DNA from 2 places in the Thalassotalea agariperforans genome. Region 1 is predicted to be linked to the other one. Evidence: predicted binding sites of a transcription regulator. Region 1 holds the regulator's gene; the other holds the start of a gene.
What was found. The regulator sigma-54, encoded in region 1, starts transcription at its own class of promoters, with help from an activator protein. The targets are predictions, from matches to a motif close to GTTGGCACGNNNNTNGNNT.

Region 1 (3,429 bases):
TACCATTACCAATACCGGTGCTACCCATTTGTTCTCGGTTCATTAAACTTTCGAGCAATTCATGTTGGCTTAATTCTGTAATGTGACTGGAGGCCGTTTGACAAATGGTATCAAAAATTCTTTTTTTACTGGTAGCTGGTACTGCACATAAAGTGCAGTCCAGTGTTAAAATATCTTGTAACTTCATAGGTTAATGTTGTTTTAGCTTTTCTTTGTGTTTTAGTACTTGACGATCTAATTTGTCAATTAAGGCATCAATGGCGGTATACATATCTTGATTGTCGGCCTTAGCATGAATTTCACCACCATTTAAGTGCAGTGTTGCTTCCGCTATTTGGTTTATTTTTTCAACATTAAGTACCACATAAACATTATTAATGTGATCAAAATGTCGCTCTAGCTTTGCAAATTTAGTATTAACAAAATCGCGTAATGAATCGGTAATTTCTACATGGTGTCCAGAAAGATTGATTTGCATAAGCTGTATCCTTTTAGTAACTAAAGTAAACTTTTTCGTTGATTAGACGGTGGTATAGCTAATGATTCACGATATTTAGCTATTGTCCGTCGGGCTACATTAATGCCTTGATCAGCCAATAATTCAGCCATTTTGCTGTCACTCAATGGTTTTGATGGCGTTTCAGCAGACACTAATTTTTTAATTAACGCTCTAATAGCGGTTGATGAACACTCTCCTCCATTTTCGGTACTAACATGACTTGAAAAGAAATATTTTAATTCAAATATTCCTCGTGGGGTATGCATATACTTTTGGGTTGTCACCCGTGATATCGTTGATTCATGCATTTCTACGGCTTCAGCGATATCATTTAACACCATTGGTCTCATCGCTTCAGGACCATGTTCAAAAAAGCCTTGTTGGCGTTGAACTATGCAATTGGATACTTTTAATAAAGTATCATTTCTACTTTCTAAACTTTTAATAAACCACTTTGCTTCTTGTAAATTAGAACGCATAAATTGGCTATCATCGGATGACTTCATGGTTTTAGTCATCGCCGCATATTGTTGGTTTATTGATAAACGCGGTGCTGAATCAGGATTTAATTCCACAACCCAACGACCATTTTTCTTTTCAACTGAAACATCAGGAATAACGTATTGGTCATCGCTTTTAATGACGCTATCACCCGGTCTTGGATCGAGAGACTGGATAAGTTGCATGACTTCTTTTAATTGTGGCTCTTTTAAACGCGTCTTTCTCATTAATTGACGATAGTCGCGATTGCCTAATAAATCGATATGATTTGCAATTATTTTTTTGGTTTCTTCTAAATAAGGCGTACTTTTGTCAAATTGGTTAAGTTGAATGAGCAAACATTCTGCAATTGAACGTGCGCCAACACCAATGGGGTCGAACATATTAATCCGTTTTAATACGGCTTCAACTTCGTCTAATTCAACTTCATCATCGCCTAGGCTTTCTAAAATGTCTTCCGCGGTTATGGTGAGGTAACCGGCGTCATCAATACCATCGATAATCGCCATGGCTATGGTACGGTCGGTATCAGAAAAAGGCGTTAATTCCATTTGCCATCTTAAATGATCTTGTATGGAGTCGGTAGTTTCACCTTGGTAAGTATAATCTTCAGACAAGGTTCCGCTGCTACTGCTTGCTGAGCCAGCAGTATAATTGTCATCCCAAGTTGTATCCATACTCAGTTCTTCAGGAATGTCATTTTTCTCCATGGCATCCGTGGTGCTTAACTCGTCAGATGACGGTGTTGCATCTTCACTACCATCAAGTTGTGGTTTCTCAGTTACCGATGCAGAAAAAGCCTCTTCTAACCGATCAGGAACATCTTCTTGGTTAGTTTGAGGTGTTTCATCAACTTCAAGAAGTGGATTGCTATCTAACGCTTCTTGAATTTCTTGTTGTAAATCTAACGTCGACAATTGCAACAAACGTATCGCTTGCTGTAATTGGGGTGTCATCGTTAACTGTTGTCCTATACGGAGCTGCAGTGATGGGCGCATTTAGCTTGTCATTATCCTTGTTGTACATTGTATTGTGTTGTTTAAACACTCATACGGAAAATTACGATTATCTTTTACGTTGTTTTAACTATAGCGTGAATTGCTCACCAAGGTATACATCTCTTACATGCTGATTTGCAAGTATTTCATCGGCACTGCCTTGAGCGATTAATTCACCATGACTAACAATGTAGGCTAGTTCACAAACATCAAGGGTTTCTCTAACATTGTGGTCGGTAATTAATACACCAATACCACGATTTTTTAAATGAATAATAATTTTCTTTATATCACCTACTGAAATTGGGTCAACCCCTGCGAAGGGTTCATCGAGTAAAATATATTGTGGATCAGCGGCAAGAGCACGTGCTATTTCAACTCTGCGGCGCTCACCACCCGATAAACTCATGCCAAGGTTGTCGCGAATATGGCCAATGTTAAATTCTTCTATTAAACTTTCTAACTTTTCTTCACGGGCTATGGCATTAAGCTCTTTACGCGTTTCTAATATCGCCATGATATTTTGATAAACGGTTAACTTTCTAAAAATTGATGCTTCTTGCGGTAAATAACCTAACCCTTTACGAGCACGGACATGCATTGGCTCGAATGTCATATCTTCACCGTTAAGCATAATCGATCCGCTGTCATTCGCAACTAGGCCAACGATCATATAAAACGAGGTAGTTTTACCAGCACCGTTAGGTCCTAATAAACCAACAATTTGTCCTTGTTTAACCGCTAAGCTGACATTTTTTACAACTTTTCGGCCTTTATAAGCTTTGGCTAAGCCTGTTGCTATTAGAATATTATTGCTCATTGTTAGTGCCACTTTGGAGTTGGGGCTGTAAAATGGTGGTTACGGCTTGCTCGGTATTGCCGCTTGCTTCCATTTGTTCTGTTTTCATATTATAGGTAATTTCGTTCGCGTGAACTTCACTGCCTTCCTGTTTTAATTTGGCATTGCCTTTAATGGATACTAACGACAAAGCTGGTTGGAAGGTGATGTTGTTAGCTTGTAAGCTGATGTTATCACCACTAATTAACCCTTGCTGCAATTTTGCCGGTAAGCCATTCGCATCTAACCGTTCAGTTTTCATGTGGTAAATAATTTCATCGGCTAACACTTGGCTATTTTTTTGTTGCAGCTTAGCTTGCCCGCTAATAGTAATTAAAAAGCTATCAGGCTGGTAAGTAATTTCTTGTGCTTCTAAACTAATTTGATTGCCGTCATCTAAAGTTTGAGTAAGTTTTGCTGGGTTACCTTTTAAAGTATAAAGCGGGCCGGCATTTTTATTACTCACTTGAGCTAAATCGGCATTAATTTTTAAGCTGCCTTGCGAGATCACAACATTATCAAAATAAATTGATGTTTTAGTTTTTAAGTCGGCACCTTGGCGATCAGCCGAAATTAAGATGTCTTCGTTAAAG
Region 2 (3,429 bases), on a different contig from region 1:
TCATCAGGATCAGTTAATTCTTTTTGACTATCGTCTTCGGCACTTTCTTCTTCGATGCTGTCATCTTCTGTCTCAGAATTTTCTTCAGTAGCACTTTCTTGCTCAACACCCGCTAATAAGGCATCGATATCATCAGGGTCGGTTAACTCTTTTTGACTATCGTCTTCGGCACTTTCTGCTTCGATGCTGTCATCTTCTATCTCAGAATTTTCTTCAGTAGCACTTTCTTGCTCAACACCTGCTAATAAAGCATCGATATCATCAGGGTCTGTTAATTCTTTTTGGCTATCGTCGTCTTGAGTATTATCTTCTTCAACACCCGCTAATAAAGCATCAATATCATCAGGGTCTGTTAATTCTTTTTGGCTATCGTCGTCTTGAGTATTATCTTCTTCAACACCCGCTAATAAAGCATCAATGTCGTCAGGATCGGTTAACTCATCATTTTCATCAACTAAAGGATCTTCACCTGATAAAATCGCATCAATATCGTCTTGTGATGTATCTGACGTACTTTCAGGCTCTGCTGTCTCATCATCAGAAACTAAAAGTGCATCTAAAGCGTCTTGATCTAATTCACCACCTTCTAATATTTCGCTTTCATCAGTTTTTTTATCTGAATCAAAGCCTGATAATAAGGCATCTAAATCACTTTGATCTAGCTCTGTTGACCCTAACTCTTCGCTATCGTCATCATCTAAAGCAATTTCTTCAAGATCATCTAAACTATCATCATCTAATTCATCATCCAGTTGAATCACATCATCATCAAGTAATTCATCTAAACTACTTAAATCGTCATCAAGTTCATCACCTAGATCAATGGATAATTCATCATCCAAATTCAACTCATCATCAAGCGATAATTCATCATCTAAACTAAGCTCATCATCCAGTGATAATTCATCATCACTCTTTGCTTCATTACTTTCTAACGAGAGTTCATCAGCGCCACTTTCTTTTGGATCAGGAAATGCTAAATCTTCATCGGTAATATTTTCAGCTTCTGCTTGTTTCTTTTTATCATCCGGCTGCGATTTTTTTCTCATTAACAATAATGCAAAGATACCAATTAGTAATATCGCAGGTACGGTTGCCAAAATCCCTGTCATCCAAGGACTGTTGGCAAAGTTTTGCCGTTCCAGCTCAGCTTGTTGCTTAGCTAGTAATAATTCTTGCTCGCGTGCGTTAGCTTTTTCTAATAAGGCTTGTTGATTAGTTAACAAATTATCCATTTGTAACTTAATTTCTTCGCTTTTTGCCACTTCATTTTGCATAACATTCAATTGTTTATCAAAATTAGTTAAGCGATTTTTTAAGCCTTCATTTTCTTGCAATAAGGCTTGCAAACCATCAATAGAATCAGCTACATCATTTTGAATCGTCGATAAACGCTTCTCTTGTGTTTCGTCGATAGTTTTTAATTGCTCATTTATTTCTGATTTAGCCGCGTCTAAGTCTTTTTTCTTAACCGATATTTCTTCTGGTTTAATTTGTTCTTTTTTCGCAACAACAGCACTTTTAACTTTCTTTTCCCAAACCGTATCATCAACTTCTGACTTTTGTTTGGCACTAGTTGGGTTAATTGAGCGCATTTGCTCAATACTAGGTATTTTTAAATATTGGCCGTTAACTAGGTGATTTAAATTATTATCTTGAAAAGCTTGCGGGTTTTGTTGAAATAAAGCCGTCATCACTTGATACACGGTTAAGCGTGGATCTGGGCGTACTTTTAAAGCAATATTCCAAAGAGTATCTTTATTGGTTAGCGGGCCATACTGATCATAAGGAAAAGCATCGGAAGATTTTGGGCCACGTATACTGATACCGGCCTGTTCAGCAGCATAACTAGCAGGTATAAAAGTGACAATGCTTATTAAAATTACCCGTAAAATACACAGGCGTAACAATCGTTGCATTAAGGCTTCCCTAAGTTTTATCATTATTGTCAATAATTTGGCTTTTTGACTAGCAATTTTTTAAAGCAAAGTTTATTCCAACTCGGTAATAATACCAAGTTGATTGCAAGATAAAATTATTCATTCGCTAAAAATAAAAAATCAGAAACAAGCCGCCACTACTATGTCGACTCATTTCTGATCTACTTTAATTAAATTCTAACTTAATAAAAAGTTAAAATTTATTATGAAAGGTATTCTTTAATTAACAATTCACCGATTTGAACTGAGTTAGTTGCCGCGCCTTTACGAACGTTGTCAGCAACAATCCAAAGGTTAACCCCATTTTCATGGCTGATATCATCGCGAACACGACCAACATAAGTAGCGTCTTGACCACTTGCTTCACCAATTTGTGTTGGGAAATCAGCATCGTTTTCACATAAAATAACACCATCAGCTTCTTTTAATAACGCTTTAACTTCTTCCGCTGAAATTGGCGTTTTAGTTTCAATGTGTAAAGCTTCAGCATGACCAAAAAACACAGGTACACGTACCGCTGTTGGGTTAACTAAAATAGTGTCGTCACCAAAAATTTTCTTAGTTTCCCATACCATTTTCATTTCTTCTTTGGTGTAACCATTTTCTAAGAAGACATCAATTTGTGGGATCACGTTAAACGCGATTTGACGAGAAAAGTTCTTCGGCTCTGCTGGTTTGCCTTGTAATAAATCAGCTGTTTGTGTTGCTAATTCATCCATTGCTTCTTTACCGCCACCAGATACTGACTGATAAGTACATACGTTAATACGTGAAATACCAACAGCGTCTTGAATTGGTTTTAATGCCACTAACATTTGAATTGTTGAACAGTTAGGGTTAGCAATAATATTGCGGTTACGGTAATCAGCTAAAGCACCTGGGTTTACTTCTGGTACCACTAATGGAATATCGTCTTCGTAACGGAATTCAGAAGTGTTATCAATAACAATACAACCTGCTTCACCAGCAATTGGCGCAAATTTAGCTGAAGTAGCGCCACCAGCAGAAAAGAAACCAATTTGAGCTAAGCTAAAATCAAAGTTGTCTGCATCTAATACTTCAATGCTTTCACCATTAAATTCAATAAATTCGCCAGCTGAACGAGCACTTGCTAATGGATATAGTTTATTAATTGGAAAATCACGTTGCTCTAAGATTTCCATGATTGTTTTACCAACTAAACCTGTTGCGCCAAGTACGCAAACGTCAAATTTCTGTGCCATTTGAGCTTTATACCTCTTCTAATGGTGTTTGTTTAAAACCAAGTTCATACAAAGGCTGTAACTTAGTTTGATTAGTATTTATACTGTTTTCGATATTGCTTTCAATCTCTTCAATAATAGTCAAAGATGAAAACTCTCGGCGAACAGGATATGTTTTTCGAATATGGTCAAAACCGAAGTCTGATATTTGTTGACGAAAAATAGCGTCATCCCGTCGAACATCGTAAACCATTTTAACAGTCTGGTTTAATAAAATCTCGCTAAAA

Region 2: ACSLUO_RS11000 (FimV/HubP family polar landmark protein) is a predicted target of sigma-54. The motif match lies at 1,983-2,001, and genes of this name have one in related genera.

Annotation. Positions count from the first base shown of each region.
Region 1 covers NZ_JBQMWH010000001.1:144,506-147,934, forward strand. Annotated here, with positions in the region: gene ptsN (PTS IIA-like nitrogen regulatory protein PtsN) at 1-187, opposite strand, end outside; gene hpf (ribosome hibernation promoting factor) at 191-478, opposite strand; gene ACSLUO_RS00770 (RNA polymerase factor sigma-54) at 499-1,998, opposite strand; gene lptB (LPS export ABC transporter ATP-binding protein) at 2,087-2,818, opposite strand; gene lptA (lipopolysaccharide transport periplasmic protein LptA) at 2,808-3,429, opposite strand, start outside.
Region 2 covers NZ_JBQMWH010000007.1:85,859-89,287, forward strand. Annotated here, with positions in the region: gene ACSLUO_RS11000 (FimV/HubP family polar landmark protein) at 1-1,919, opposite strand, end outside; gene ACSLUO_RS11005 (aspartate-semialdehyde dehydrogenase) at 2,144-3,163, opposite strand; gene ACSLUO_RS11010 (4-phosphoerythronate dehydrogenase) at 3,171-3,429, opposite strand, start outside.